3 regions of the Pseudarthrobacter sp. NPDC058196 genome follow, and region 3 is predicted to be linked to each of the others. Evidence: riboswitches for the same ligand, from Rfam matches in the RefSeq annotation. Region 3 holds a riboswitch; each other region holds the start of a gene.
What was found. A riboswitch is a leader RNA that binds a small molecule or an ion and turns the genes downstream of it on or off. The one in region 3 is predicted to bind thiamine pyrophosphate.
Positions count from the first base shown of each region.

Region 1: linked by a shared signal. The riboswitch ahead of thiC (phosphomethylpyrimidine synthase ThiC) and the one ahead of ACFVVC_RS08735 (ECF transporter S component) in region 3 are both predicted to bind thiamine pyrophosphate.
Region 2: linked by a shared signal. The riboswitch ahead of thiD (bifunctional hydroxymethylpyrimidine kinase/phosphomethylpyrimidine kinase) and the one ahead of ACFVVC_RS08735 (ECF transporter S component) in region 3 are both predicted to bind thiamine pyrophosphate.

Region 1 covers NZ_JBHVVN010000003.1:17,678-27,533, forward strand. Annotated here, with positions in the region: gene ACFVVC_RS05165 (VOC family protein) at 1-122, opposite strand, end outside; gene ACFVVC_RS05170 (amidohydrolase family protein) at 224-1,306, opposite strand; TPP riboswitch at 1,387-1,494, shown strand; gene thiC (phosphomethylpyrimidine synthase ThiC) at 1,490-3,328, shown strand; gene ACFVVC_RS05180 (alpha/beta fold hydrolase) at 3,325-4,059, opposite strand; gene ffh (signal recognition particle protein) at 4,102-5,685, opposite strand; gene ACFVVC_RS05190 (glucose-6-phosphate dehydrogenase) at 5,770-7,188, shown strand; gene ACFVVC_RS05195 (P-II family nitrogen regulator) at 7,315-7,653, opposite strand; gene ACFVVC_RS05200 (ammonium transporter) at 7,650-9,005, opposite strand; gene ACFVVC_RS05205 (MFS transporter) at 9,231-9,856, shown strand, end outside.
Region 2 covers NZ_JBHVVN010000001.1:57,014-66,869, forward strand. Annotated here, with positions in the region: gene ACFVVC_RS00275 (DUF4233 domain-containing protein) at 1-3, shown strand, start outside; gene ndk (nucleoside-diphosphate kinase) at 51-470, shown strand; gene ACFVVC_RS00285 (vitamin K epoxide reductase family protein) at 534-1,202, opposite strand; gene ACFVVC_RS00290 (Rne/Rng family ribonuclease) at 1,641-5,036, shown strand; TPP riboswitch at 5,187-5,284, shown strand; gene thiD (bifunctional hydroxymethylpyrimidine kinase/phosphomethylpyrimidine kinase) at 5,292-6,812, shown strand; gene rplU (50S ribosomal protein L21) at 7,077-7,385, shown strand; gene rpmA (50S ribosomal protein L27) at 7,447-7,710, shown strand; gene obgE (GTPase ObgE) at 7,829-9,418, shown strand; gene proB (glutamate 5-kinase) at 9,408-9,856, shown strand, end outside.
Region 3 covers NZ_JBHVVN010000005.1:119,032-128,887, reverse strand. Annotated here, with positions in the region: gene ACFVVC_RS08770 (DUF1737 domain-containing protein) at 1-239, shown strand, start outside; gene ACFVVC_RS08765 (rhodanese-like domain-containing protein) at 236-646, shown strand; gene ACFVVC_RS08760 (O-succinylhomoserine sulfhydrylase) at 647-1,855, shown strand; gene ACFVVC_RS08755 (glutamate--cysteine ligase) at 1,860-3,086, opposite strand; gene ACFVVC_RS08750 (UDP-N-acetylglucosamine 1-carboxyvinyltransferase) at 3,154-4,677, opposite strand; gene ACFVVC_RS08745 (energy-coupling factor transporter transmembrane component T family protein) at 4,784-5,584, opposite strand; gene ACFVVC_RS08740 (ABC transporter ATP-binding protein) at 5,581-7,128, opposite strand; gene ACFVVC_RS08735 (ECF transporter S component) at 7,128-7,751, opposite strand; TPP riboswitch at 7,819-7,959, opposite strand; gene ACFVVC_RS08730 (DUF4235 domain-containing protein) at 8,188-8,451, shown strand; gene mnhG (monovalent cation/H(+) antiporter subunit G) at 8,452-8,865, opposite strand; gene ACFVVC_RS08720 (monovalent cation/H+ antiporter complex subunit F) at 8,855-9,133, opposite strand; gene ACFVVC_RS08715 (Na+/H+ antiporter subunit E) at 9,130-9,675, opposite strand; gene ACFVVC_RS08710 (Na+/H+ antiporter subunit D) at 9,672-9,856, opposite strand, start outside.

The DNA of each region.
Region 1 (9,856 bases), on a different contig from region 3:
TCCAGGCCCAGTGCGCGCTGGTAGTAGTCGGTCATGACCTTCATGTCCCCCACCTTGAGCATCACCGTGCCCATGGCGAGGTCGGCAGGAAGCAGGTCCTGGCTGTTGGCTGCTGTGGTCATTGGAGGCTCCTTGGATTGGCGGCCGTCCCGATGGCGGCCTGTCACCTATTAAAATTACTTGAAGCTTCAATTTATTCCAAGTCCCGGACCCCCCCTTTCAGTCATTGAATAATGCGGCCGCCGAGCACGACGTGTTCCAGCCTGCCGATGGTCTCCGGGACCGCCCGTGGATCCTCACGGCACACGATCACGTCGGCGCGTGCGCCCTCCTCCAGGCTGTCCGCTCCGAGCCAGCGGCGGGCTGCCCAGCACGCTGCATCCAGTGCTGCAGCCATCGGCAGGCCCGCACCGTGCAGGGCGAGAATTTCGTCCGCGATGCGGCCGTGGCGGATGACGCTGCCGGCGTCCGTTCCGGCGAAAATGCGTACGCCGGCGGCGTAAGCCTGCGCTACGCGCTCCAGCCTCCGCTCCCAGAGGGACCTCATGTGGGCCGCGTACCGTGGAAACTTGGGCTCCGCTTGGGCGGCAATGTCCGGGAACGTGGCGATATTGATGAGGGTGGGCACGATCGGCACGCCTTGCTCGGCGAACCGGGGCAAGTGGCGGGGCAGCAGCCCGGTGGCGTGCTCGATGCAGTCGATGCCGGCGTCGAGCATCTGGTCCAGGGTGTCCTCGGCGAAGCAGTGGGCCGTCACCCGCGCACCTTCGTCATGCGCGGCACGGACGGCGTCGCGGACGACGGCGGCGGGAAAAGAGGGCGCCAGGTCACCGGCGCGCCGGTCGATCCAGTCCCCCACCAGTTTGACCCAGCCGTCACCGTCCCGGGCCTGCTTGCGCACGGCCTCGACGAGGCTCTCGGGTTCGACTTCGTGGGCGAAGCCGCGAAGGTAGCGCCGGGTCCGGGCGATGTGCCGGCCCGCGCGGATCAGTACCGGGAATTCCTTGCCGCCCTGCATCCAGCGAGTATCGGCCGGCGAACCGGCATCACGGACCAGCAGGGTTCCGGCGTTGAGGTCCGCCAGCGCCTGTGCCTCCGCCACGGCGGCCTCCACCGGACCGGCCGGCCCCAGCCCGATGTGGCAGTGGGCGTCCACGAAGCCCGGCAACACCCAGCCGTCAAGTACCCGGTCAGGTGGCGGTGCGGGCCGGCGGAAAGTGAGCGTGCCGTCCACGGACCAGAGTCCGTGCCGCACCTGCTCCGGCGCAGCCAGGACAGGTCCGCGAAAGTGAATGATTCCTGCCATCCGGGCATCCTTTCGTTGCCCGGTCAGGCTAGCATCATCGATTGTTACATCGGGCTTCCGGAGGGCTGTGGTAGCTTCGTTGCTGACCACACGGGTGCCCTTGCAGGGGCTGAGATCGGGCTGACGCAGCCTGCGACCGTTGAACCTGTCCGGGTAATGCCGGCGAAGGAAGTGAGTATTCCCTTGAGTACGCAAAACACCCAGTTGAACCCTGCCCTGCTGCCGTCCGGTTCCGATTCGGCCAGCGGTCCCGACACCGGATCCACACCGCCGGTGACGCAGTCCCTGGCATCGCATTCCCTGGCATGGATCGACGATGCCAGTTCCGGGATCCGGGTACCGGTGACGGAAATCGCCCTTGAGCCATCGCCGAACGGCACGCCGAATCCCCCCTTCCGGACCTACCGGACTGCGGGCCCCGGCAGCGACCCCGTGCGCGGGCTGCAGCCCTTCCGCGCCGAATGGATTGTGGCGCGCGGGGACACCGAGGCCTACACCGGCAGGGAACGCAACCTGCTCGACGACGGCCGCTCGGCCGTGCGCCGCGGAGCAGCCTCCGCGGAGTGGAAGGGCGCCCGGCCGGTGCCCCGCCGCGCCGTCGACGGCCGGACAGTAACCCAAATGCACTACGCCCGGCAGGGCATCATCACGCAGGAAATGCGCTTCGTGGCGCTGCGGGAGAACTGCGACGTGGAACTGGTCAGGAGCGAGGTGGCCGCCGGGCGCGCCATCATCCCGAACAACATCAACCACCCCGAGTCCGAGCCGATGATCATCGGCAAGGCCTTCCTGGTGAAGATCAACGCCAACATCGGCAATTCCGCCGTGACGAGCTCCATCGCCGAAGAAGTGGACAAGCTCCAGTGGGCTACCCAGTGGGGCGCGGACACGGTGATGGACCTGTCCACGGGGGACGACATCCACACCACCAGGGAATGGATCATCCGCAACTCTCCCGTCCCGATCGGAACCGTGCCGATCTACCAGGCACTGGAAAAGGTCAACGGCGAGGCCAACGCGCTGACCTGGGAAATCTTCCGGGACACGGTCATTGAGCAGTGCGAGCAGGGCGTGGACTACATGACCATCCACGCCGGTGTCCTGCTGCGCTACGTCCCGCTTACGGCCAACCGGGTGACGGGCATCGTCTCGCGCGGTGGATCGATCATGGCCGGCTGGTGCCTGGCCCACCACCAGGAGAACTTCCTGTACACGCACTTCGACGAACTCTGCGAAATCTTCGCCAAGTACGACGTCGCATTCTCCCTGGGTGACGGGTTGCGGCCCGGTTCCACGGCGGACGCCAACGACGCAGCGCAGTTCGCCGAGCTGGACACGCTGGCCGAACTGACGCAGCGCGCTTGGGAGTACGACGTCCAGGTGATGGTGGAAGGCCCCGGCCACGTGCCGTTCCACCTGGTCCGCGAAAATGTGGAGCGGCAGCAGGAGCTGTGCAAGGGTGCGCCGTTCTACACCCTCGGCCCGCTGGTGACCGATGTCGCGCCCGGCTACGACCACATCACCTCGGCAATCGGGGCCACCGAAATCGCCCGGTACGGCACCGCCATGCTCTGCTACGTCACGCCCAAGGAACACCTGGGCCTGCCCAACAAAGACGACGTAAAGACCGGCGTCATCACGTACAAGATCGCGGCCCACGCAGCGGACCTGGCCAAGGGCCACCCGGGGGCGCACGAGCGCGACGATGCTCTGTCCAAGGCACGGTTCGAATTCCGCTGGCGCGACCAGTTCGCGCTCTCGCTGGACCCGGTGACGGCGGAATCATTCCACGACGAGACATTGCCGGCCGAACCCGCCAAGACAGCGCACTTCTGCTCCATGTGCGGGCCCAAGTTCTGCTCGATGCGGATCAGCCAGGATATCCGGAATGAATATGGCTCGGCTGAGGCGCAAGCGGCACTCACGGCGGCGGCGTCGGGGATGCGGGCAAAGAGCCAGGAGTTCCTGGCCGCCGGCGGCAAGGTCTACCTGCCGGAACTGCAGATGCCTGCCGGCAACTAGGAGGCCCGGGCCGGCTCGCTGCGGCTGACCCCGCTGATGAACTGCCGGATGGTCCGGTCGCCTTCCACCGAGTCGTGGGGCCGGTGCCCGCCCGCAGCCACGCGGTGCAGGGCACCGGTCTCCCGCAGGTAACCGGCAATTTCCTCGTACAGCGGCTCCCACCCCCCGGTCAGGACCAGGGTGGGGACGCCGGGAACAATGTGCAGGGGAGCTTCCCACGACGGGACTTGGAGCCGCAGCCGGCGTGCGGACCGTTTCTCCTCCGTGGTGGCGGGCTGCTGGAGGTCCGTGGCATAGACCCGCCGGACGAACTCCCGTTGGAAGTCCTCGTCACTGAGCTTGTGTCGGACCTCGAGGAGGGGCTTCATCAGGCTGATGTGTGCCGCGGTTGCCGGCAGCTCCGCGGTCAGCGAGAGGCACGCCGGTTCCACCAGGGTCAACGAATAGACGAGGTCGGGGCGTTCGACGGCGGCCATCATGGCGGGGATGGCTCCCTGGGAGTGTGCCACCACATGTCCGCCGGCGGCGCCGCGGCCATCGTCAGCCAGGGACTGCAGCACGATGGCAGTGTCCTCGGCAAATGATGATTCCACCGGTTCCGCGACGGCGTCATAGCCCTGCCGGCGAAGGAACAGGGCGTCGAAGGACAGCGCCATGCCGTGCTGCCGGGGCCACGCGGCGGCGCCGAAAGCACCGGCGCCGTGCACGAAAACTACCCGCTGCTTGAACATGACCCAACCCTATTCCACGGCACCGACATCCGTGGCGAACTGCTACTTGCCCAGGAACTTGTCGAAGCCCTTGGGGAGGTTCAACTGCGAGGGATCGAAGTCGCCGCCCGGCTGGCCGAACGCGGCACCGGTGGGCAGGGCCTTGCCTGCATTGGCGCGCCGGGCCTCGGCATCCTTGCGTTCCTGCGCAGCCTTGGCCGGGTTGCCGGACTTCGCCTTCTTCTTCGGCGCGTTCTTGGCGTTCTTCCGCGCACCCCCGCCGGCACCGGGCATACCCGGCATCCCGGGCATTCCCGGCATGCCGCCCTGGGCCATCTTCTTCATCATCTTCTGGGCCTGCGCGAAGCGTTCCAGCAGGCCGTTGACCTCGGAGACGTGGACGCCGGAGCCGCGGGCGATGCGAGCGCGGCGGGATCCGTTGATGATTTTCGGGGCGAGGCGCTCGTGCGGCGTCATGGACCTGACAATGGCCTCGACGCGGTCGATTTCGCGCTCGTCGAACTGCTCCAGCTGCTGCCGGATGTTCTGCGCGCCCGGCATCATCATGAGCATCTTCTTCATGGAGCCCATGTTGCGGATCTGCTGCATCTGGGCGAGGAAGTCCTCGAGGGTGAAGTCCTCCTGGTCGGCGAACTTCTTCGCCATCCGGGCTGCTTCGTCCTTGTCCCAGGACTTTTCGGCCTGCTCGATCAGGGTGAGGATGTCGCCCATGTCCAGGATGCGGGAGGCCATCCGATCCGGGTGGAAGAGTTCGAAATCGTCCAGGCCCTCGCCGGTGGAGGCGAACATGACCGGCTTGCCGGTCACCGAGGCGACCGACAGCGCGGCACCGCCACGTGCGTCGCCGTCGAGCTTGGACAGTACGATGCCGGTGAAGTTGACGCCATCATCGAAGGCGAGGGCAGTATTGACCGCGTCCTGGCCGATCATGGAGTCGATCACGAAGAGGACTTCGTTGGGGACGATGGCGCGGCGGATCTGGCGGGCCTGCTCCATCATGTCCGCGTCGACGCCCAGGCGGCCTGCAGTGTCCACGATCACGACGTCGTGCAGGGTGCGCTTGGCTTCTTCCACGCCGGCACGGGCGACCGCGACCGGGTCACCGGCAGGGTGGTCCAGCTCGGTGGACGTGGCGCCGGGGTGCGGGGCAAAGACGGGGACGTTGGCGCGCTGGCCCACCACCTGGAGCTGGGTGACGGCGTTGGGGCGCTGGAGGTCGCAAGCCACCAGCATGGGGCTGTGGCCCTGGGCCTTGAGCCACTTGGACAGCTTGCCGGCCAAGGTGGTCTTGCCTGCACCCTGGAGGCCGGCCAGCATGATGATGGTGGGGCCGTTTTTGGCCAGCCGGATCCTGCGGGTTTCGCCGCCCAGGATCTCCACGAGTTCCTCGTTGACGATCTTGACGATCTGCTGGCTGGGATTCAGCGCAGCCGAGACCTCGGCGCCGAGCGCACGTTCACGGACCTTCCCGGTGAATTCGCGGACCACCGGAACGGCGACATCTGCGTCCAGCAGGGCACGGCGGATCTCGCGGACGGTGGCATCGACATCGGCCTCGGTGAGGCGGCCCTTGCCGCGGAGATTTTTGAAGGTTGCTGTCAACCGGTCAGAGAGTGAATTGAACACGCGCCGTGAACTTCTTTCAAGAGATGATCGGGACTCGACTACCTAGGGTATCAAGTCAGCCGCGTCAGGTGGCATGCTGGCAAAATGACGAGCCAAACATCTGTGCAGACCTTGCTCATCCTCGGCGCCTCGGGCGACCTCACCGGCCGGCTCCTCCTTCCCGGCCTTGCCCGGCTGGCGGCGGCGGGCAGGGCCGAAGGACTCCGGCTGGTGGGTGCCGGATCGGATCCGTGGACCGCGGAACAGTGGCAGGAGCGGGTCCGGTCCTCGTTCGCCACCGCAGCGGGCGCGGCGGACGGCCGGGGGAAGGAAGCACTCGAGTCGCTGCAGAAGGAAACGGCGTACCACCAGGTGGATGTCACGGCCAAGGGTGCCCTTGCGTCCCTGCTGGCAGGGCTCAAGGGCCCTGTGGCCGTCTATTTTGCGCTTCCGCCCCACATCAGCCAGAAGGCCTGCGAGATACTCCAGCCGCAGGAGGTTCCGGAGGGCACCCGGTTGGTCATGGAGAAGCCGTTCGGCTCCAGCGAAGAGTCGGCGCGCTCCTTGAACCGTACGCTCGCGCGCCTGGTTCCGGAAGACCACATCCACCGCGTGGACCACTTCCTGGGCAAGGCGACAGTGCTCAACATCCTGGGCCTGCGGTTTGCCAACAACTTCCTGGAGCCGGTCTGGAACCGGCAGCACGTGGAGAAGGTGGAGATCTTCTTCGACGAGGACCTGGCCCTTGAGGGCCGCGCCCGCTACTACGACGGTGCCGGCGCACTCCGCGACATGATCCAGAGCCACCTGCTGGAGGTCATGGCCCTCATGGCCATCGAACCTCCGGCCACTATCGGCGAGCGCGACCTCCGCGACGCGGTATCCAGCGTGCTTCGGGCCAGCAGCGTCCGTCCACCGTTCACCGGCACAACCCGCAGGGCCCGCTACACGGCGGGCTCGATTGCAGGGAAGTCCGTCCCCGACTACGCCAAGGAGGAGGGGGTGGATGCCGGCCGCGGAACGGAAACCCTTGCAGAGATCCAGGTGGATATCGACAACTGGCGCTGGCGGGGAGTGCCGTTCATCCTGCGTTCAGGGAAGGCACTGGGCGACAAGCGCAAGGAAGCGGTAGTCACCTTCCTTCCCGTGCCCCACCTGCCCCTGGGCTTCACGGGGGTGGACTCCCCCAACCAGCTGCGGATCGGCTTTGGCCCGGACACGTTGGAGTTCGACGTCGACGTCAACGGCCCGGGGAACATTTTCAGCCTGGGCCGGGTCACCTTGGAGGCGGAGTTGAGTGCCTCCGACCTGTTGCCGTACGGGGAGGTGCTGGAGGGCGTCCTGACCGGAGACCCGTTGCTGTCCGTCCGCGGCGATACCGCGGAGGACTGCTGGCGGATCGTGGAGCCGGTGCTCACGGCGTGGGCGAAGGACGAAGTCCCGTTGGAGGAGTACGACGCCGGTTCGGCCGGCCCGGCGTCCTGGCCCACCAATCGGGAAACGGGAGCAGGCGGCGGGGACTGATCACGGAACGGCACGAGGCACGGGACGAAACACAGCGGGCGGGAACCTTTCGGTTCCCGCCCGCTGTGTTGATGCGTTCAGGTGTTCCTGGCCAGTTTTCCTGACCGCAGGAACGGTGTATTCCGCCTAGATGGCGGCTACTCCGCGTTCACCGGTCCGGACCCGCACTGCTTCATGGACGTCGATGGTCCAGACCTTGCCGTCTCCGGCCCGGCCGGTGTTGGAGCTGGCGATGATCACGTCCAGGATGTCGTCTGACTGTTCGTCGGTAGCCAGGACTTCAACGCGGATCTTGGGAAGCAGATCCACATTGTATTCGGCACCGCGGTACACCTCGGTGTAGCCGCGCTGGCGTCCGTAGCCGCTGGCTGCGCTGACGGTCAGTCCCTGCACGCCGTAGGCTTCCAGTCCTTCCCGGATGGCCTCGAGCTTTTCCGGCCTGACGATTGCAGTGATCAGTTTCATGCCCCCACGCTTTCCTTGCCTGTTGCCGGCTGTGCCTGCTGTGTTCCGGTTGCAGATTCCCGGTTTTCCGCCTGGCTCTTGCCGGTCACCATGTCGTGCAGCGGCTGGAAGCTGCCACCGTGGCCGCCGACGCCGAACTCGTAGGCAGTCTCGGCGTGCAGGCTAAGGTCTGCGCCGGTGATTTCCTGGTGCTCGGAGATGCGGAAGCCCATGGTCTTGTGGATGGGGTAGGCGATGATCAGGGTCATCACAGCGGTGAAGGCGATGGAGAACAGCGCTGCCAGGACCTGGGCCACCAGCTGGGTTGAGCCGCCGCCGTAGAACAGGCCGGCAGCTCCCTGGTCGGGGGTGGCGAGGAAGCCGATGGCGACGGTGCCGATGACACCGGCGACGAGGTGGACGCCCACAACATCCAGGGAGTCGTCATAGCCGAGCTTGAACTTCAGGCCGACGGCCAGGGCCGAGGCGATACCGGCGACGACGCCCAGGGCAATCGCACCGAGCGGTGAGACGTTGGCGCAGGCCGGGGTAATGGCGACCAGGCCTGCCACCACGCCTGAAGCGGCGCCCAGCGAAGTGGGGTGTCCGTCCCGGATGCGTTCCACGGCGAGCCAGCCCAGCATCGCGGCGGCCGGGGCTGCCAGGGTGTTGATCCAGATCAGGCCGGCCTGCTCCACGGTGGCGGCGGCGCCGGCGTTGAAGCCGAACCAGCCGAACCACAGGATGGCTGCGCCGAGCATGACGAACGGGATGTTGTGCGGGCGGTGGTTCGGGTCCTTGCCGAAGCCCTTCCGGTTACCAATGATCAGGACCAGCACCAGGCCGGCGACACCGGCGTTGATGTGCACCACGGTCCCTCCGGCGAAGTCGATGACCGGAGCGAAGGTCTGGCCGAACCAGCCGTCCTTGGAGAACAGGCCGCCACCCCACACCATGAAGGCCAGCGGCGCGTAGACCAGCGTGGCCCAGATCGGCGTGAAGATCACCCAGGCCGAGAACTTTGCGCGGTCCGCGACGGCACCGGAGATCAGCGCCACGGTGATGATCGCGAAGGTTGCGGCGTAGCCCACCTTCAGCAGGTCCGCCGGATCCGTGAAGTTGTGCAGGCCGAAGTGGCTGAACGGGTTGGCGAAGATCTGGAAGAAGTTGTCCTCGTTGCTCGTGGACATCGAGGCGCCCCACAGCACCCACGTGATGCCGACCGTTCCGATGGCGACGAAGCTCATCATCATCATGTTCAGTGCCGACTTGGCGCGCGTCATGCCGCCATAAAAGAATGCCAGGCCCGGGGTCATGAACAGCACGAGTGCTGCCGCAACCAGGAGCCAAACGAGACCTGCGGTGAGTTCCATGGCCTACGTCCTCTCTTGCTTTTGGTGCGGACTTGTCCGCCTGCCAACGCCTTATTGCGTCCTGTAACGAGTGTGTCGTTGGCGTGTTTCGGCCGCGGAGGATTTACATTGCGGGCCTGTTACAACAACCTCTAGGAAGTAAATGGTGCATATCCGCCTTGTTACGGTTATGTTTCCGCACTCGCGCAGCCACCCGGCTCCCTTTCCAGCAAGGACTTCAGCACCATGACGGCACCACCCCCGGTAAACGGCGCCACCGCAAGGATTTTGGCCCGTCTGAGGCCGCAACGGGAGAAGCTTCCGCGGGATATCAAGGTGATGCTGGCCGCAGCGTTCCTCATCGCCCTTGGATTCGGACTTGTTGCCCCCGTATTGCCGCAATTCGCAACAACCTTTGGGGTGGGAAACACCGAGGCCGCGGTCATCGTGGCGATCTTCGCGTTCATGCGCCTTGCTTTCGCGCCGGCCGGGGGTGCGCTGATCGGCAAACGTGGCGAACGCCCCATCTACGTTGCGGGTCTGTTGATCGTGGCGCTGTCCACGGCGGCATGCGCGTTCGCCCAAGACTACTGGCAGCTCCTGCTCTTCCGCGGCCTGGGTGGCGCCGGCTCGGTGATGTTCACCGTTGCCTCGATGGCCCTGGTGGTCCGGCTGGCGCCCCCGAAAAGCAGGGGGAGGGTGTCCGGCGCCTACGCGTCGGCGTTCCTGATCGGGAACGTCTGCGGCCCCATCGTGGGCGGACTGCTGGCCGGGCTGGGCCTGCGGGTCCCGTTCCTGGCCTACGCCGGGGCACTGCTCGTGGCAGCGTTCGTGGTACAGACCCAGTTGAGCCATCAGCGCCGTGGCACCGG
Region 2 (9,856 bases), on a different contig from region 3:
TAGTCCCCGTAGACTTGACCTGAAACCCCACCCAACCCATTGGAGCAGTTGTGACCACAGAGCGCACCCTCGTCCTGATCAAGCCCGACGGCGTCGCCCGTAACCTGACCGGCGCCATCCTGGCCCGGATCGAAGCCAAAGGCTACAGCCTTGTTGAGCTGCAGAAGGTTGACGCCACCCGCGAACTGCTGGAGCAGCACTACGAAGAACACGTGGGCAAGCCGTTCTACGAGCCGCTGGTGGAGTTCATGCTCAGCGGCCCGGTCGTGGCGGCCATCTTCGAAGGCCACCGCGTCATCGAGGGCTTCCGTTCATTGGCCGGGACCACCGATCCCACGACAGCGGCACCCGGCACCATCCGCGGCGACTTCGGCCGGGACTGGGGCCTGAAGGTCCAGCAGAACCTGGTGCACGGCTCGGACTCCACCGAATCCGCCGGGCGCGAGATCAAGATCTGGTTCCAGGGCTGACAGGTCCCGAAACAGCAGGAAGCCCTTGGTTCTTCGGGACCAAGGGCTTCTGTTGTCTGCGGCCTAGAAGCCGGAGGTACCCGCGAACACCTGGATGAACGCGAAGAAAATGGTGGCGATGACGGCAACATACAGCAGTGCCGTGATGATCCAGCCGGAGTCACCGAGGATGCGCGTTGCCCGGGCGGGCAGGGGGATGACGCCCGCCGTGATGTTCCTGATGGTGGTCCAGACGAACAGCGGGATCATGGCCGACCACACGATCATGCAGAACGGGCAGAGGATGTGGATGGAGTAAAGGGCCTGGGACCACAGCCACACCACGAACGCGAAGCCCAGCGTAACGCCCGCCTGCAGGCCAACCCAGTACCAGCGGGCGAAGGTGGCGCCGGCGAGCAGGGCCATGCCAACGGTAATGATGATGGCGAATGCCACGATTCCGATGAACATGTTTGGGAAGCCGAATACTGAGCTCTGCCAGGTCTGCATGACCTGGCCGCACGAGATCCAGGGATTCACATCGCAGACGGTGGTGTGGTTGGGGTCCTTGAGTACCTCCAGCTTCTCCAGGACGAGGGTTCCGGAGGCAAGCCATCCCACGATTCCGGTGATGACCAGCAGCCAGCCGAACGGCCGGTTCCGGGTCATCCGGGGAAGGTTTTCGGCAGCAGTGGTGCGCGGATCGATGTCGCGATCGCTTTCGTGGGCGCTGACGGGGGCGATGCTGGGCATGGGTGTGGCGTCCTTTTCATCCGGTGCTCCTGTGCCTGATTGTAACGCCGGTGGCTGGTCCCGCCACCCAGGAAAGGCAACGGCAGCGCTGGCCTCCGCGGCGATCCAGCCCGGGTGTGAGAGAATGGACATGGCTGGAAGCCGATCCACATTCGGACTCCGGTCCGGTGGTTTGTTCCCAAGACCGCCAATGATGAGCAGGGCAGGCTTCGGAATTCTCCGGCACTCCCGCGACTCCATTGAGCGGCACCTGGTTGTGGCACGCAGAACAACGGGTTTTCAGAACATCCACCGGCTCCTGTGGGCTGCCGCACCCCAATGCCGGTGCGAACCTGGGAGCATCCATTTGACTTCTGTCAACGCCTGCGGGTTTTGACAATATGTGCCCCAATGGGTGCCGGATGTGGCGGTACGTCAGGGGCAGGAGTGTTGCCACATATGGAAAATGATCGAGAACTGGCCGTTAACGACGAAGCTGTGGCCACAGAGGCCGCTGCAGCACCGAAGAAGGCTCCGCGCACCCGGCGGAAGGCGGCGCCCAAGGCTGCCGAAGCGGTAAGTGCGGAGGGAGCCGCCGCGCCGGACCCTGCAGGGGACACGCCGGTGGAAGAACCCGTCGCAGAGAAGAAGGCGCCGGCCCGCCGCACCCGCGCCCGGCAGAAAGCCGACGCTGCCGAGCCCCTCCCGGCGTTCGCCGATGACGCTGGATCCACCGCTCCCGGCGCCGTTCCCGCGGGTGAGGTGCCCGCCGCAGCACCGGCCAATGAGAGCCCGGCTGCCGGCCCCGCCCCGGATGCCGCGGCGGACGTCGAAACGAAGCCTGTGCGCCGCCGTCGGGTAGCCACCCGCAAGGTTGCGTCCCCGTCCCCGTCCCCGGAAACTGCAGCGCCGGAAACTGCAGCGCCCGCAGCAGAGGACGCCGTGGAAGAACCGGCAACTGAAGAAACCCCCGAGCCAACGGCCGCAGCCCCGGAAGCCGACAGCCCCGCCGTTCAGGCGGCCCCGAAGGACGCTGGGCACGCACAGGAGCCTGCCGCCGCAACGGCAGTCCCTGAAGCCGGAAGCGAAGCGGCGTCCGCCGCGGCAGCAAGCCCCATCGGTTCGCTGTTCCTGGAACCCGGTTCCCCCACGTCTGTCCTCTTCCAGGCACCGGACCTGAGCACGGTGGTCCGCCCGGCAACGCCCGCGGCGGAGGAGGAGACTGACGAGGAAGAGGCCGACGAAGCAGACGATTCCACCAGCCGCCGCCGGCGCCGCAGCCGCGGCCGCCGTGGCCGGAGCCGCATCGGCGAGCCGACGGACGAGGACGTCGAGGGCCGCAGCGGTGACGCCGACGCCGAAGACGAAGCCGACGAGGACGCCAACGGCCCGCTGGAAGATGGCGTGACCTCCCGCCGTCGCCGTCGCCGCCGCCGCGGCGACCAGGACCTTGAGCTGACCGGGGGCGGGGATGACGATCCGCCCAACACGGTGACCCGTGTCCGTGCGCCGCGCGCCGTCAGCGAAGCACCCGTGAACAACCGGGTCACCAGCGTCAAGGGCTCCACCCGCCTTGAAGCCAAGAAGCAGCGCCGCCGCGAATCCCGCGACACCGGCCGCCGCCGCACCGTGATCACCGAAGCCGAGTTCCTGGCCCGCCGTGAATCCGTGGACCGGCAGATGATCGTCCGGCAGCGCGACGACAGAATCCAGATCGGCGTCCTCGAAGACGGCGTCCTGGCCGAGCACTTCGTGTCCAAGACCCAGCAGGACTCGCTGATCGGCAACGTGTACCTGGGCAAGGTCCAGAACGTGCTGCCGTCCATGGAAGCGGCGTTCGTGGACATCGGGCGCGGCCGTAACGCCGTGCTGTACGCCGGCGAGGTCAACTGGGAAGCCGTCAACCTCGAAGGCAAGCAGCGCCGCATCGAAAACGCTCTGAAGTCCGGCGACACCGTCCTGGTCCAGGTGACCAAGGACCCCGTGGGCCACAAGGGCGCCCGCCTCACCAGCCAGATTTCCCTGCCCGGACGCTACTTGGTGTACGTGCCCGGCGGCTCCATGACGGGCATCTCGCGCAAGCTGCCCGACGTCGAACGCAACCGCCTCAAGCGCATCCTCAAGGACCGCCTCCCCGAGCACGCCGGTGTCATTGTCCGCACCGCGGCAGAGGGTGCTTCTGAAGAGGAACTCACGCACGACATCAACCGCCTCCGCGCGCAGTGGGAAGGCATCGAGAGCCAGTCCACCTCCACCAAGGTCCTTGCCCCCGAACTGCTGTACGGCGAACCGGACCTGACCATCAAGGTGGTCCGCGACGTCTTCAACGAAGACTTTTCCAAGCTCATCGTCTCCGGCGAGGAAGCCTGGGACACCATCGAGGCCTACGTCACCTACGTGGCCCCGGACCTGGTGGGCCGCCTCGAGAAGTGGACCAAGGACCAGGACATCTTCTCTGCCTGGCGCATCGACGAGCAGATCCACAAGGCGCTCGAGCGCAAGGTGTTCCTGCCATCCGGCGGCTCCCTGGTCATCGACCGCACCGAAGCCATGACCGTGGTGGACGTCAACACCGGCAAATTCACCGGCAGCGGCGGCAACCTTGAGGAAACCGTTACCAAGAACAACCTCGAAGCTGCCGAGGAAGTGGTCCGCCAGCTGAGGCTGCGCGACATCGGCGGCATCATTGTGATCGACTTCATTGACATGGTTCTCGAGTCCAACCGCGACCTGGTCCTGCGCCGCCTCGTCGAGTGCCTGGGCCGTGACCGGACCAAGCACCAGGTTGCCGAGGTCACGTCCCTGGGCCTGGTCCAGATGACGCGCAAGCGCATGGGCACCGGCCTGCTGGAAGTCTTCGGCGAGCAGTGCGAGGCATGCGCTGGACGCGGCGTGGTGACCCACGACGATCCGGTGGAGCACCGCCGGGCCAACATCGTGGCGGCCGAACACCACGTCCAGCGCGCCGACAACCGTCCCGACACCCGTGGGGAGGCCCACCGCCCGGAGGGGCAGCGGACCGACGCCGGCCAGCCCGGTGCCCGCACCGAGCGGAAACGCCGCCGTGGACGCGGTAGCCAGCAGGCCGAGGCCGTTCCGGCACCGGCGGTGCATGTGCACACCGTCCAACCGGACCCCACCGACGCCGAGCGGCACGCCAAGGCTGAGGCCACCCGGCTTGCCCTGGCGAACATCGCCGCAGCGGCCCACGCGGCGCACCTGCACGACGACGAGCTGGCAGCTGCCCGGCACGCCCCGGCAGGGCAGGCTCCGGCCCCGCAAGCGCCGGTCCAGCCTGCTCCGGCAGCTGACGCGGAGAAGCACGACGCCGATGCGCACGGGCGTCCCGCAGCGGTCCTGACGTTCGGCGGCGAGAAAGTACCGCTTCCGTTCGTGGAGCACGCGGAGGAGCAGCACCCCAAGGCCGCCCTGACGCTGGACCGTCTCGCGGAAGCATTCGCGCACCTCGGCCAGCCGGAATCCGCCGTTGAGGCCGCACCGGAAAACCCCGCAGCCGCTGATGAGGCAACGGAACAGGCCGCGCAGGAAAGCCGGCCGCAGGGCGGCGAAGCCCAGGCGCGCGCCGCGGAAGCACCGGCCGGGAAGGACTACTCCGACCACACGCTGGAGCAGACCAGGCAGCGCAGGCCGCGCCGCCACCGTGCCGCCAGCCGCGCCCAGGGTGCCGCCAACGAAACCGCCGTCCAGCACCATGAGAACGTCCAACCCGCCACCACGGGGCACTCGCACGCAGCGAAGGTCCCCGAGCCCGCGAACCAGCAGGCGGCGGATACCGGCAAGCGCTCCGAGGAACCGATCATCCTCGGCGTGGGCGTCCCGGCTTCGGAGCTGTAAATCCCGGCAGGCCACCGCGTCGATAAGTGAAGTCCCCGCTTCGTGGACTATTCCCCCCGAAAATTCAGGGGGAACAGTCCACGAAGCGGGGACTTCCTGTATCCGGACGCTGTCACCTTCACCGTGCCACCGTGCCACCGGCTAGGCTGGGAATCCGACACGGGGTGCCGCGCAGAAGGCCGGCTGAGATCCACACCCGTTGAACCTGTCCGGCTAGTACCGGCGAAGGGATGTCTGTTGTCTTCGACCCTCTCCATGCCCCTGCCAACTGCCTCCACTGACCCCTTCGGAACCCCTGGGGGCCGCGACATCCCACGCGTCCTCTCCATCGCGGGCTCGGATCCATCCGGCGGAGCAGGAATCCAGGCGGATCTGAAAAGCATTGCAGCGCACGGCGGGTATGGCATGGCCGCCATCACAGCACTCACGGCGCAGAATACCCGCGGCGTCGTGGCCGTCCACGTTCCGCCTGCTGCATTTTTGGCCCAGCAACTCGATGCCGTCAGCGACGACATCACCATCGACGCCGTCAAGATTGGCATGCTCGGCGACGAAGCGGTGATCCGCACGGTCAGGCAGTGGCTCGAGAAGGTGCGTCCCGCCGTCGTGGTCCTGGACCCGGTGATGGTGGCCACCAGCGGCGACCGGCTGCTGAAGGAATCCGCCGAAGCCGCCCTCCGCGACCTGCTGCCGCTTGCCCACCTCATCACCCCCAACCTTCCGGAACTGGCCATGCTCGTGGGCGAAGAACCCGCGGGGGACTGGGAAGCCGCACTGGAGCAGGGCAGGCGCCTGGCGGATGCCACAGGCGCCACCGTCCTGGTCAAGGGCGGACACCTGTCAGGGGAGGGCTGCCCGGACGCACTGGTGAACACCGCCGGCCTGCTGGCCCGTGACGTCGTGGAAGTGCCTGGCGCCCGCGTCAACACCGGCAACAGCCACGGCACGGGTTGTTCGCTGTCCTCTGCCATGGCAACGGTCCAGGCGCGGCTGGGCGACTGGGAGGCGTCACTGCGGACGGTCAAGCCTTGGCTGGCCGGAGCGCTTGAGGAGTCCGGCCAGCTGGAGGTGGGCCAGGGGAGCGGACCCGTGCACCACTTCCACCATGTACGGCCCCACCTCCGGGAAGGCGGCTTCGCGGCACGGCTTTGGGCCGAAGCCCGGCAGGACCTGGCGGATATTTACGCCCTGGACTTCATCCTCGGCCTGGTCTCGGGCGAACTGGCCGAGAAGGACTTCGCCTACTATCTCGCCCAGGACGCCCAGTACCTGAACGGATACTCCCGGGTGCTGGCCCGGGCCAGCGCCCTGGCCCCCTCCGAGGCGGAGCAGCTGTTCTGGGCAGGCTCGGCCCGGCAGTGCCTGGAGGTGGAATCGGAGCTGCACCGCTCGTGGCTCAGCACCCGGCCCGGGCAGACGGGCCTTGGGCCGGTCACCAAGTCCTACGTTGACCACCTCACTGCCGTCTCGGCGTCGGGCAGCTATGCCGTCCTGGCCGCTGCTGTCCTTCCCTGCTTCTGGCTCTACGCCGAGGTTGGCAGGACACTGCACGCCCAGTTCCTCGCGGCAGGCGAACCGGACGGGCACGCCTACGCTGCGTGGATCCGCACCTATGCCGACGAAGGCTTCGCTGAGGCCACCCGGCAGGCCATCGCCATCGTGGACGAGGCCGGACGGAAGGCCTCCGACCACGAACAGGCGGCCATGGTGACGGCGTTCAAGCAGTCCTGCCGGCTTGAAATGGAATTCTTCGACGCGCCGCGCATCCACTCCTGACGACCGATGGCGGCGCCCCGGCTACAATGGATACGCACGGTTGCGGCGCTGCATGCCAGGTTGTGGTTACTATCACAGCCGGCCCTCCGGAACCAGCCTCATTTGCGGCTGGAGACGGATTTAGCGTATTCTGGATCTTCGGTGCTTACGCCAACACTTGGGTTATGACCCCACGGCGTTGAGGCACAGCGAGAAACCAGGCTTTTATTGAGTCGGTTCCGCACGCAAATTTTGTTATAAACGTCGAGAGAAGTGAGTTCCCAAGTGGTGTACGCGATTGTCCGCGCAGGCGGCCGCCAAGAGAAGGTTTCCGTTGGAGACTTCGTTACCCTGAACCGCGTCGCCGGTGGAGCCGGCAGCACCATTGAGCTGCCCGCACTGCTCCTGGTTGACGGTGACAAGGTCACCTCCGCAGCCAAGGACCTGGCCAAGGTAACTGTTACGGCTGAAATCCTCCAGGACCTGCGTGGTCCTAAGATTGTCATCCAGAAGTTCAAGAACAAGACCGGCTACAAGAAGCGCCAGGGTCACCGCCAGGAACTGACCAAGGTCAAGATCACCGGCATCAAGTAACCACCGGTTACTGTTCAGGCATTTCAACAGATTCCCCAGAATTTAGAGGCAGGCATTTCAGATGGCACATAAAAAGGGCGCGAGCTCCACTCGCAACGGTCGCGATTCCAACGCACAGTACCTCGGCGTCAAGCGCTTCGGTGGCCAGGTCGTTTCCGCAGGCGAGATCATCGTCCGCCAGCGTGGCACCCACTTCCACCCGGGTGCCGGCGTAGGCCGCGGCGGTGACGACACCCTGTTCGCACTGACCCCGGGCGCCGTTGAATTCGGCACCCGCCGCGGACGTCGCGTGGTCAACATCGTTGCTGCTGCAGCCGCAGAGTAACAACCAGTCTTGAAGCGGTGGAGCGGGCCTGAGGGCCCGCTCCACTGTTCTTTTAACAGCATTACAATCGTTGTGGCGTCCCCGGGCGCCGCGTAAACAGCATTCTGAGGAGATCCACGTGGCCAGCTTTGTAGACCGGGTAGTACTGCACGTATCCGGCGGAACCGGCGGCCATGGATGCGTTTCCGTCCACCGTGAGAAGTTCAAGCCCCTCGGCGGGCCCGACGGCGGCAACGGCGGCAACGGCGGCGACGTGATCCTCAGGGTGGACCACCAGACCACCACGCTCCTGGATTACCACCACGCCCCGCACCGGCACGCCAGCAACGGCGGTCCCGGCATGGGCGACTGGCGCGGCGGCAAGAACGGCGAAACGCTGATCCTCCCCGTACCGGACGGCACCGTGGTCAAATCCAAGGACGGCACCGTGCTGGCTGACCTCGTCGGCGAGGGGGCGGAGTTCGTGGCCGCTGCCGGGGGGATTGGCGGGCTCGGCAACGCCGCCCTGTCCTCGCAGAAGCGGCGCGCCCCCGGGTTTGCCCTGCTGGGAATCGAAGGCGACTCCCGCGATGTTGTCCTTGAACTGAAGTCCATTGCGGACATCGCCCTGGTGGGCTTCCCGTCTGCGGGCAAGTCCAGCCTGATCGCCGCAATGTCGGCCGCCCGGCCCAAGATCGCCGACTACCCCTTCACAACCCTGATCCCCAACCTGGGCGTCGTGCAGGCCGGCGATGTCCGCTTCACCATCGCCGACGTCCCGGGCCTGATCGAAGGCGCCAGCGAAGGCAAGGGCCTGGGGCACAACTTCCTGCGCCACGTTGAGCGTTGCGCCGCCCTGGTCCACGTGCTTGACTGCGGCACCCTCGAATCCGAGCGCGATCCGCTCTCGGACCTCGCCATCATTGAAGGCGAACTCGAAAAGTACGCGGTGGACATGAGCTACGCAGGCTCCGACGGCCAGGTGGTTCCCCTCAACCACCGCCCCCGCCTCGTGGCACTGAACAAAGTGGACCTGCCCGACGGCAAGGACATGGCCGAATTCGTGCGCCCCGAACTGGAATCGCGCGGATACCGCGTCTTCGAGGTCTCCGCCACCAGCCACGAGGGCCTGCGCCAGCTCGGCTTCGCCATGGCCGAAATCGTCCAAGCCGCCCGCGACGCTGTCGCCGCCGAACCGCCCAAGGTCCAGCCCGTCGTGCTGCGGCCCCGCGCCGTCAATGAAACCGGGTTCAAGATCCGCCGCGAGGAAAAGAACCTGGAACCGCTGTTCCGCGTCCTCGGCGAGAAGCCCGAGCGCTGGGTCAAGCAGACTGACTTCACCAACGAGGAAGCCATCGGCTACCTTGCGGACCGGCTGGCCAAGCTTGGCGTGGAAACCGAACTGTTCAGGCAGGGTGCCAAGCCGGGGGATACCGTGGTCATTGGTGAGGACGACGGCGTCGTCTTCGACTGGGAGCCCACCATGATGGCAGGCGCCGAACTCCTGGCTTCACCCCGTGGCACGGACGTCCGGTTCGCTGATATCGGCGACCGCCCCACGCGCAGCCAGAAGCGTGAGGAGCAGCAGGAACGCCGCGACGCCAAGGCTGCCGCCCGTGCCGAACTCGAGGCAGAACGCAAGGCCGGTGTTTGGACCGAGTCCGTCAGCGGACGCCGTGCTGCCAACCCCGTTCAGGACAGCGGAATGGAAGCGGACGATGACCTCTAGGGTCGTGGACACGGCGCCCGCCGCGGGCTCCGTGGACAGAAGCCTGCTGGCAGGTGCCCGCCGCATCGTGGTGAAGGTGGGATCCTCCTCACTCACCAGCATCAAGGGCGGCATTTCCGAGGAGTCGCTCACCGCACTGGCCGACGCCCTCGCCGCCAAGCGCAACGCGGGTGCCGAAATCATCCTGGTGTCCTCCGGCGCCATCGCCGCCGGGCTGGCCCCGCTGGGGCTGGCCAAGCGTCCCCGGGACCTGGCCACCCAGCAGGCCGCGGCCAGCGTGGGCCAGGGCCTTCTCATGGCCCGGTACACCCAGGCGTTCGGTGCCCATGGGGTCACCGTCAGCCAGGTCCTGCTCACGGCGGAGGACCTGATGCGGCGCAGCCAGCACACCAATGCCCTCCGCGCCATGGACCGGCTCCTCAACCTTGGCGTGGTCCC
Region 3 (9,856 bases):
AAAAATTGTCCTACCGCCTGATTACGGGCCCGGACGACCGCTCCTTCTGTGAGCGGATCTCGGCCGCCCTCGCGGACGGCTACGTCCTGCACGGCAGCCCGGCGGCCACCTTCAACGGCAGCAGCGTCATCGTGGCCCAGGCAGTTGTCCTCCCGGCCGCAATCGCCTCGGCGGACGCCGCAGTGGCCACGGCCGTTGACGACCTGGAAGGCGAGTTCGACGGCGAGGGCCACGCATGAGCTACGCAGGCGACCTCACGCCGCAGGAAGCGTGGGCCAAGCTGGAGCAGGGCGCCATCCTGGTGGATGTCCGCACGGAAGGCGAATGGGCCCACATCGGCATTCCGGACACCAAGGCAACGGACAACGATCCCCTGTTCATCCAGTGGACCTTCCCCGGCGGCATCCCCAACCCCGATTTCGTGAAGGACCTCAAGGAGCAGGCGCCCGAGGACCCCGGCGCGGAGCTGGTGTTCCTGTGCCGCTCGGGCCAGCGCTCCATCGCCGCCGCCGTTGCGGCCACCCAGGCCGGTTTCACCTCGTACAACGTGTTGGAGGGCTTCGAGGGAGAACCGGACCGCTACGGCGAACGGACCGTCAACGGCTGGAAGAACCGCGGCCTGCCCACCAACCTCGGAAAGAACTAAGTGACTTTCAACCAAGATGCCCCCGGCTGGAACCCCGATACCCAAGCTGTCCGCGGCGGCCTGGACCGCACCAACTTCCAGGAAACCTCCGAGGCCATCTTCCTGAACTCCGGGTTCGTCTACGAGTCCGCGGCGGCGGCCGAACGCGCCTTCACCGGCGAGGACGAGCGCTTTGTGTACTCGCGCTACGGCAACCCGTCCGTGGCCACCTTCCAGGAACGGCTCAGGCTGCTGGAAGGCACCGAAGCGTGCTTCGCGACGGCGTCGGGCATGTCCGCGGTGTTCACCGCCCTGGGCGCGCTGCTCGCCGCCGGCGACCGCGTGGTGGCCGCCCGCTCACTGTTCGGGTCATGCTTCGTGATCCTGAATGAGATCCTTCCCCGGTGGGGTGTGGAGACGGTCTTCGTCGACGGCCCGGACCTGGACCAGTGGCGTGAGGCCCTGTCCACGCCCACCACCGCCGTTTTCTTCGAATCCCCGTCCAACCCGATGCAGGAAATCGTGGACATCGCGGCGGTGAGCGAACTCGCCCATGCCGCCGGCGCCAAGGTGGTCGCGGACAACGTCTTCGCCACTCCCCTGCTGCAGCGCTGCGGGGACCTCGGCGCGGACGTGATCGTGTACTCCGGCACCAAGCACATCGACGGGCAGGGCCGGGTCCTTGGCGGCGCTATCCTGGGCACCAAGGAGTTCATCGACGGCCCGGTGAAGCAGCTGATGCGCCACACCGGTCCGGCGCTTTCGGCGTTCAACGCCTGGGTCCTGACCAAGGGCCTGGAAACCATGAGCCTGCGCGTCCGGCACTCCTCGGCCACCGCGCTGCGGCTCGCCGAATGGCTTGAGGAGCAGCCTGCCGTGAGCTGGGTGAAGTACCCGCTGCTGAAGTCGCACCCGCAGTATGGGCTGGCGGCGAAGCAGATGAGTGCCGGCGGCACGGTCCTCACCCTCGAGTTGGCGCCATCGGGCGGACGCTCCGCCAAGGAGGCCGCCTTCGCCCTGTTGGACGGGCTGCGGATCATCGACATCTCCAACAACCTCGGCGATTCGAAGTCCCTGATCACGCACCCGGCCACCACCACGCACCGCGCCATGGGCCCGGAGGGGCGGGCCGCCATTGGCCTGAGCGACGGCGTGGTCCGGCTCTCCGTGGGACTCGAGGACGCGGACGACCTCATCCGCGACCTGGAACAGGCCCTGAAGCAGATCTAAAGCGTCAGGCCTGGCGGACCCGCAGGAGTTCCGGGGTGTCTTCGACGTCTGAAAGATCCAGGGCACCGCGCATGGTGACGTCCACGGCGTGCCGGACCACTGCACCGAAACCCATATCCTCGGGAGGCGGTCCGGCCAGCGCCCTGTCGCGGGCCCGGCGCTGTTCGGCGGCCCCTGTACCGCGGGCGATGATGTGCTCCACGCCTTGCCGGGCCAAGGCAAGTTCGCCCTGTTCCTGCAGGACGGGCGCCAGGTAATCCACGAGGGAACGGGCAACGTCCGCGGCCGGGGCCGGGCGGAAGTTCCCAAAGTCCAGGAGCTCGCCGCTGAGTCCCGAACTGCTGGCCTGCCACGACGCCATCCGCAACAGGACCGTAGGCACGGGCGCCGGATCCACGCCCTCGCGCCATTCCCGGCTGGCTGATTCGACCAGGGCACGGACCAGCACTGCGATCAGGGCTGCGTCCTCGGCACGGAGGCAGACGTCCGCCACCCGCACCTCCACGGTTGGGTGGTTGCGGGAAAGCCGCGCGTCGAAATACAGCATCCCCTCGTCGAGCATCACGCCCGTGTCCAGCAGCCGGGTGACCACCCTCCGGTACGCGGGGTACGTCCCGTAGATCGCCGCCGGACCGGCTGTCGGCCACCGGTTCCAGGCCTGGGTGCGGTAGCTTTCGAAACCGGTGGGAACGCCATTCCAGTACGGCGAATTGGCGCTCAACGCCGTCAGCACCGCCAGCTTGTCGCGGATCCGGTCCAGGACCGCCACGCCTTCTTCCGGCGATTCGATATACGTGTGCACGTGGAAACCGCAGGTCAGCTGCTCCTGCGCCGTAAGGCCAAAGCGTTCCAGCATCCTGGCGTAGCGCGGGTCCGGCGTGGTGTGGCTGGTGGATGCCAGCGGCGACGTGGCAAGCGCAGCCACCCTGGCACCATGTTTGTCGGCCGCCTGGTTTGCCATGGCGCGGCCGGCCCTGATCTGCTCGAGCAGGGCCCCGGACTCCAGGCAGGGCTTGGTCTGCGTCTCGATTTGCTCAAGCTTCAGCTCGGCACTCAAGCCCATCTCGTCGTCGTGATCCGCCTGCTTCCCGGAGTGGTGGAGGTCCGGGTCCACCGGCAGATCGTCCGCGGCTACACGGTGTCCGGCGAGGAGGGCGTCCGCCAGGGCGAGCGGCTCTCCGGACTCCGGATCAACAATCAGGAGTTCTTCCTCGACGCCGAAAGTACGCATACGAACATTCTGCGTCAGGGGCCGGAAATTCCGGGCGCCCCCGCTGATCATGACGAAGCATGAACGCCTAGTCCTGGAAGTACTCCACCTTGGCGCCGATGGTATTCAGGCGCTCCGCCAGGTCCTCGTAGCCGCGCTCAATCACGTAGATGTTGCGGAGCTCGGAGACGCCCCGAGCGGCGAGCATGGCCAGCAGCAGGCAAGCAGCGGGCCGGAGCGCCGGCGGGCAGCCCACCTCGGCGGCCCGCCACTTGGTGGGTCCATTGACGTAGATCCGGTGCGGGTCCAGCAGCTGCACCTGCGCGCCGAGCCGGTTGAGCTCCGTCAGGTAGATGGCCCGGTTCTCGTACACCCAGTCGTGGATCATGGTCTGCCCGTGGGCGTTGGCGGCGATCACCGCAAAGAACGGCAGGTTGTCGATGTTCAGCCCGGGGAACGGCATGGGGTGGATCTTGTCCTCCGGGGCGCGCAGCTCCGACGGCTTGGTGGTCACGTCCACCAGCCTGGTGCGGCCGTTGCGGGCCATGTATTCGCCGGAGATTTCGAGCTTCTGCCCCATCTGGCCCAGGGTGGCCAACTCGATTTCCATGAACTCGATGGGCACCCGCCGCACCGTGACCTCGGAGTTGGTGACGATGCCGGCCGTAATCAGGCTCATGGCTTCGATGGGGTCCTCGGACGGGAAATACTCGATCTCGGCGTCGATCACGGGCCGGCCGGTGATCCGGAGCGTGGTGGTTCCCACTCCCTCGATGGTCACGCCGAGCATCTGCAGGTAGAAGCAGAGGTCCTGCACCATGTAGTTGGGGCTGGCGTTGCGGATCACGGTCGTTCCGGGCCGGTGGGCCGCCGCCATGATCGCATTCTCGGTCACGGTGTCCCCCCGTTCGGTGAGGACGAAGGAGCGGTCCCGGGTGTCCGCTGGAGGCGCCTGGACGGTGTAGAAACCGGCGGTGGCTTCCACCGAGAGCCCGAACTCGCGCAGTGCCTGCATGTGGGGCTCAACCGTCCGTGTTCCAAGGTCGCAGCCGCCGGCGTAGGGCAGCCGGTACTCCCGCGACTCGTCCAGGAGGGGACCCAGCAGCATGATGACGCTGCGGGTGCGCCGTGCCGCGTCCACGTCCATCGCCTCAAGGTCGAGGACGGCAGGGCGGCGCAGGCGGAGATCGGTATCGTTGAGCCAGGTGCATTCCACGCCGATGCTGGTCAGCACTTCAACGATGCGGTTGACTTCCTCGATCCGGGCGAGGCGGCGGAGCACGGTGGTGCCCCGGTTGATCAGGCTGGCGCACAGCAGTGCCACGCCGGCGTTCTTGCTGCTGTTGACGTCAACGGCGCCGGAGAGGGTACGGCCGCCCTCCACCCGCAGGTGCGTCATCCTGGGCTTGCCCACGTTGACGATGCTGCGGTCGAAGATGTTTTCCAGCCGTTGGATCATTTTGAGGCTGAGGTTCTGCTTGCCTTGTTCCATCCGGGCGACGGCGCTCTGGCTGGTTCCGAGTTCGGAAGCCAGCTGGCCCTGGGTCCAGCCCTTCTCGTTGCGGGCGTTCCTCAACATGGCGGCGACGTGGCCGGCGGTCTCCTGAGTCATGCCGAAAATATATCATAAATGAGATAGTGAGGCGGGGAACGTTCGATGGAGGGCAAACCCGGGATGACCTACCCGCTACATGCGATAGTACCGGCAGGTAACCCCGCTAGCTGCCGAGCCACACCATGTTCCAACGGCCTGCGGCCAGCGCCGCGCCGAGGGCACACCCGGCGATCATGACGCCGCCGCCCACCACCCACAGGTCCAACACACTGAACGTGGATTCGCGGGCCCAGGTCCGCTGTCCGCCGCCGAAGCCCCGCGCTTCCATGGTCACGGCAAGCCTCGAGGCGCGGCGGATCGCCTGCACCAGGAGCCCAAAACTCTGTCCCAGGGTCGCTTTCACCCGCTGGACCAGGTTTCCGCGCGAACCAACTCCGCGGGCACGCCGGGCCATGCCGATCGTCTGCCATTCCTCGGCCATGAGCCCCACAAGGCGCATTGCCGCCAGGGTTCCCAGGACGAACCGGTGCGGCAGGCGCGCCTTCTGTGCCAGCGCGTCGGCAAGGTCCGTCGGATCGGTGCAGCTCATCAGGAGCACCGCCGGAAGGGCGATCGCGAAGCCGCGCAGCAGGAAGCCAATGCCCAGCTGGAGGGACCCTTCGCTCATGGTCCAGATGCCGGCGTCGAGCAGGATCCTTCCGCTGTCCGGCGCCAGGATGGAGGTGCTCCATCCGCCGATGGCGGCGGCGAGGATCAGCGGCCAGCCCCGCTGCCAGAGCAGGGACAGGGTGAGGCCCGCCAAGGGAAACAGCATCAGCTCGAAGGCCAGGGCCACGGACGCGGACACCCAGTCGATGGACAGCGCCAGGACCGCGGTGATGAGCACGACGGCGGCGAATTTGCTCAGCGGGTTGGCCCTGGCCAGGAGGGCGCGGTTGCCGTCCAGGGTCAGCTGCTGCCTCATGGCGCCACCGGTTCCGCAGCGGCCATCCGCAACTCCGCCCCGCCCAGGGCAGCGCTGAATTCGGCGTCGTGGGTCACGGACACCACTGCCGTGCCGGCGTCCAGGAGCTCGGACAGGAACGAGGCCAGCTCCGCCCAGGTGTTGGCGTCCTGCCCGAACGTCGGCTCGTCCAGGACCAGCACCTGCGGGCTGGCGGCCAGGACCGTGGCCACGGACAGCCGCCGCTTCTCACCGCCGGACAAGGTGTAGGGGTTGGCGTCCACAAGTTGGGTGAGCCGCAGCCGCTCCAGCAGTTCCTCCACCCGGTCCTCGCCGTGGCCCAGATGCCGCGGCCCGAACAGCAGCTCATCCAGCACCTTGCCGGTCACGAACTGGTGCTCAGGCTCCTGGAACACGGTTCCCACCCGTGAGATCAACTGCTCGGCCTTCCACGTGTAGGGGTCGATTCCGGCACCGCGGTTGAGGTCCAGGGTGGCGGACACCTTGCCGGACACCGGTTCAAGGAGCCCGGCAAGGGTCAGCGCGAACGTTGATTTTCCGGCGCCGTTTGGTCCAGTGACGGCCAGCGCCTGGCCGGACCGGACCTGCGCGGCAACACCCTCCTGGACAGGAACCGGCGCGATTTTGCGGAAGCCTTTGCGGCGGGGACGCTCGCGGGAGACGGCCAGGTCTTCGGCTGCCAGCAGGAGGTTGCCGGTCCCGGCGGCCGGGACGCCGGACCGGCGGCGGGTGGCCGGCACATACCCCGGCACCCAGACTCCGGCGGCCGTCAGCATGGCCCGGGCCTCGCTGAGCACCCGGTCCGGAGGTCCGTCCAGGAGCACGGCGGGATCCGAGGCGGAGCCCGGCTGCAGGACCACGATCCGGTCCACCAGGTCCTTCCAGACGGAGACCCGGTGCTCCACCACCACCAGGGTGGCTCCGGTCTTGTCCAGGCAGCGCGCCACGGCGTCGCGGACCTCCAGGACACCGTCCGGGTCCAGGTTGGCGGTGGGCTCGTCCAGCAGGATCAGCCCCGGGCGCATCGCGAGGATGCCCGCCAGCGCCAGGCGCTGTTTCTGCCCGCCGGAGAGGGCCGACGTCGGGTGGTCCAGCGGGAGGTGGGACAGCCCGACGTCGGCAAGCGCCTCGTGCACCCGCGCCCAGATGGCATCGCGGGGCACGGCAAGGTTCTCGGCGCCGAAGGCGACGTCATCCCCCACCCGGGAGAGGACCACCTGCGTCTCCGGGTCCTGTTGCATGAGGCCGGACCGGCCGCGACGCTCGCGAGGTGGTGCGCCGTCAACCAGCAGTGAGCCGGATTCATCCGCGTCGCCGGCCTCACCGTCGTCGTTGATGTCACCCAGGACCCCTGCGAGGGCATGCAGGAGCGTCGATTTCCCGGCACCCGAAGGGCCGAGCAGGAGCACCCGCTCGCCCGGGCTGATGTCCACGTCGAGGGCGTGGACGGCAGGCTTTGCCCGGCCGGCATGACGCCAGCCCCAGCCGCGGGCCGTGATGGCGGCAGGGCGCACGCCTCCTGCGGCGTCCTGGGAGGGTGCCATCAGGAGAAGACTGGCTCCGTTGCAGCCTTGCGGGACGCGAAGGAGCTCAGCACCCCGGTGCGGGCCAGGCCACGGGTGGCGAGCCAGGACAAGGCGCCTGCGAGGACGGCGCCGGACACCGTGGTCAGGACGATGTAGGCGAGCTTGTCTGCGCCCGGGTAGGCGATGTTCCAGCCCCACGGCGCGAATGAGTCATTCAGGCCGCAGAAGAAGCCCGCCGCCGCACCAGCCAGCAGGGACACGGGCAGGTTGAACTTGCGGTAGACGAACACTGCGAAGATGATTTCCGCCCCCAGACCCTGGATGAAACCGGAGAAAAGGACGGAGGCGCCATACTGGGAACCCATCAGGAGCTCGCCCGTTGCGGCCACCGTTTCGCAGAACAGGGCGGCTCCGGGTTTGCGGATGATGAGCATTCCCAGCACGCCCGGAATCATCCAGCCGCCGGCCAGGATCCCGGTCAGGGGCGGGTAGGCGGCGTTCATGGGGGCCGAGAGGGCGGCGGCGCCCTGGTCCCAGGCCCAGAAAATGACTCCGCCGGCGATGGCCACAAGGGCCGCCACCACGATGTCGACGACGCGCCAGGACCTGCTGGTGGTCTTCTTGATTGCTGCAGTACTCATGTGATCCTCCTGGGTAACAGGAGGGGAAAGTGGCTCCGGCTGGCGGACTCTAGCCGGTCCGGCCGGACACTTTGAGAACTCGACTCCCTTGCGCCGGTACTAACCGGATCAGGTTCGAGGGTCTGCGGCTGTCCCGCACTCTCAGCGCCCACCTGCGGCTCCCGGCATAGCCAGGTTGTCCGACGGCGGCGCTCCCCTGTCGTTTTTAAGTGTTGATATTCGTTGGGTAACGCGTGTAAATACTGCCCGGATTGGGCGTGGTCAAGTTTACACCCGCAGGGACTGATCGGCGGCCTTGACGGCTGCCGGACCGGATGTGACCGCGGACCGCCTTTGCCGGCCCGGAAAGTATCCCGGCCATGCCCTTGCCCGGACGAGTCCTGGTGTGCGGCTAGGCTGGAGGCAGTCCGTTTTCCGCCCGCAAGGAGTACTAGGAATGAACCTTTTCATCAAGCTGCTCGGTACCGGGGTGAGCCTGGGCGCAGGCCTGGTCGGCACCAAGCTCGTCAACACCATCTGGGAGAAGACCACGGGGCAGAAGCCGCCCAGCGGCAAGGGCGAGGACGTGCCCACCAGCCTGAGGTCGGCATTGACCTTCGCACTGATCTCCGCCTCCGTCAGCGCGATCATCCAGGTCCTGGCCAACCGCGGCACCCAGCGCGCCATCACCCGGTTCGCCAAGACGCAGGACATCGTCTAGCTACTGGCGGTTTTCGCCGTCGTCGTGGTTGTCCGTCCGGGCAGCCTCGGCGGCGGCTTTTTGCACTACGGCCTCGAGTTCATCCGCGGCGAGCAGTTCCCGGTGCAGGTGCTTGGTGCGGTAGCCGGCCCGGCCCACCATGTGCGCGGACACCGGCACCGTGAGCAGCTGGAAGATCCAGGCCACCACCAGGACCGGCCAAACCCACCAGGTGCGCATCTGGAGCCCAATGGCGGCCAGCAGCAGGAACAGGCCCAGGACCTGCGGCTTGGTGGCGGCGTGCATGCGGCTCATCAGGTCCGGGAATCGGAGCAGCCCGATTGCGGCGCCCAGGGACAGCAGCGCACCCACCACCATGAACACTGCGGAGGCAAGGTCGATCCACGCGTCCGCGCCGGAGAAGTCAGGATTCATGGGGGTTCACCCTCCGGTCGGCGACGAACCGGGCCACCGTTACTGACCCGATGAACCCGATGATGGAGATGGCCACCACCAGCATCAGGTTGTTCAGGTGCCGGTTCACGGCCATGTCCACGCACAGGGCCCCGCCCAGGATGGCCAGCAGGACATCGGCTGCAAGGACCCGGTCCAGCAGCGAAGGGCCGCGGGCAATCCTGATGATGGCCCCGCCTGCGGCGAGGGAGAAGATGACGGCCGTGACCGCCAGGACAACGGGCATCATGCGGACGCCTCCATTCGGACGGCTTCAAGTTCTTCGGCGGAACCCATGATGCGGATCAGGCCTGCTTCGATGGACCGGACCTCGTTCCGCAGGCCCTCGATGTCCTGCTTCGAGGTGATGTTGAGTGCGTGCAGGTACAGGGTGGAGGCCGGGCGGTCCACTTCCACCACCAGGGAGCCGGGAATCAGGGAGATCACATGCCCGGTGGCGGTGACGATCAGGTCCTGGTGACTCCGGAGCTTCACCGCGACGACGGCGTTGGTCACCTTGGGTCCGCGGACGGTGGCCAGGTAGAGGACCTGGCCGCTGGCCACCACCACTTTCCACAGGAAGGCAAAGGCGAAGGGCACGGCATACAGGATGTTGAACCGGCCGCTGAGTTCCACCGGCGGAAGGTAGAACAACCTGGCAACTCCCACCGCCAACAGGGCGCCGAAGAGCAGGTTCCCGGGGCTGAAGTCCTGCCAGAGGGCACCCCACACGATCACCAGCCACACCAGGAGGGGAAGCTCCTGGCGCAGCGAAATCCGTTTGCGGCTCATCGTCCTCCTCCCGTCACGGTGGCCGGGACGGCGGTATTGCCGCCGAGGACCGATTGGATGTACGGGGCCCGGTCGAGCATGTCTCGCGCAGCCTGGTCGGAGAGTCCGAACAGCGGCCCGGCGAACACGGTGAGGGCGACGCCGAGCACCACCAGGCCAAGGGTTGAACCCACCATGGTGC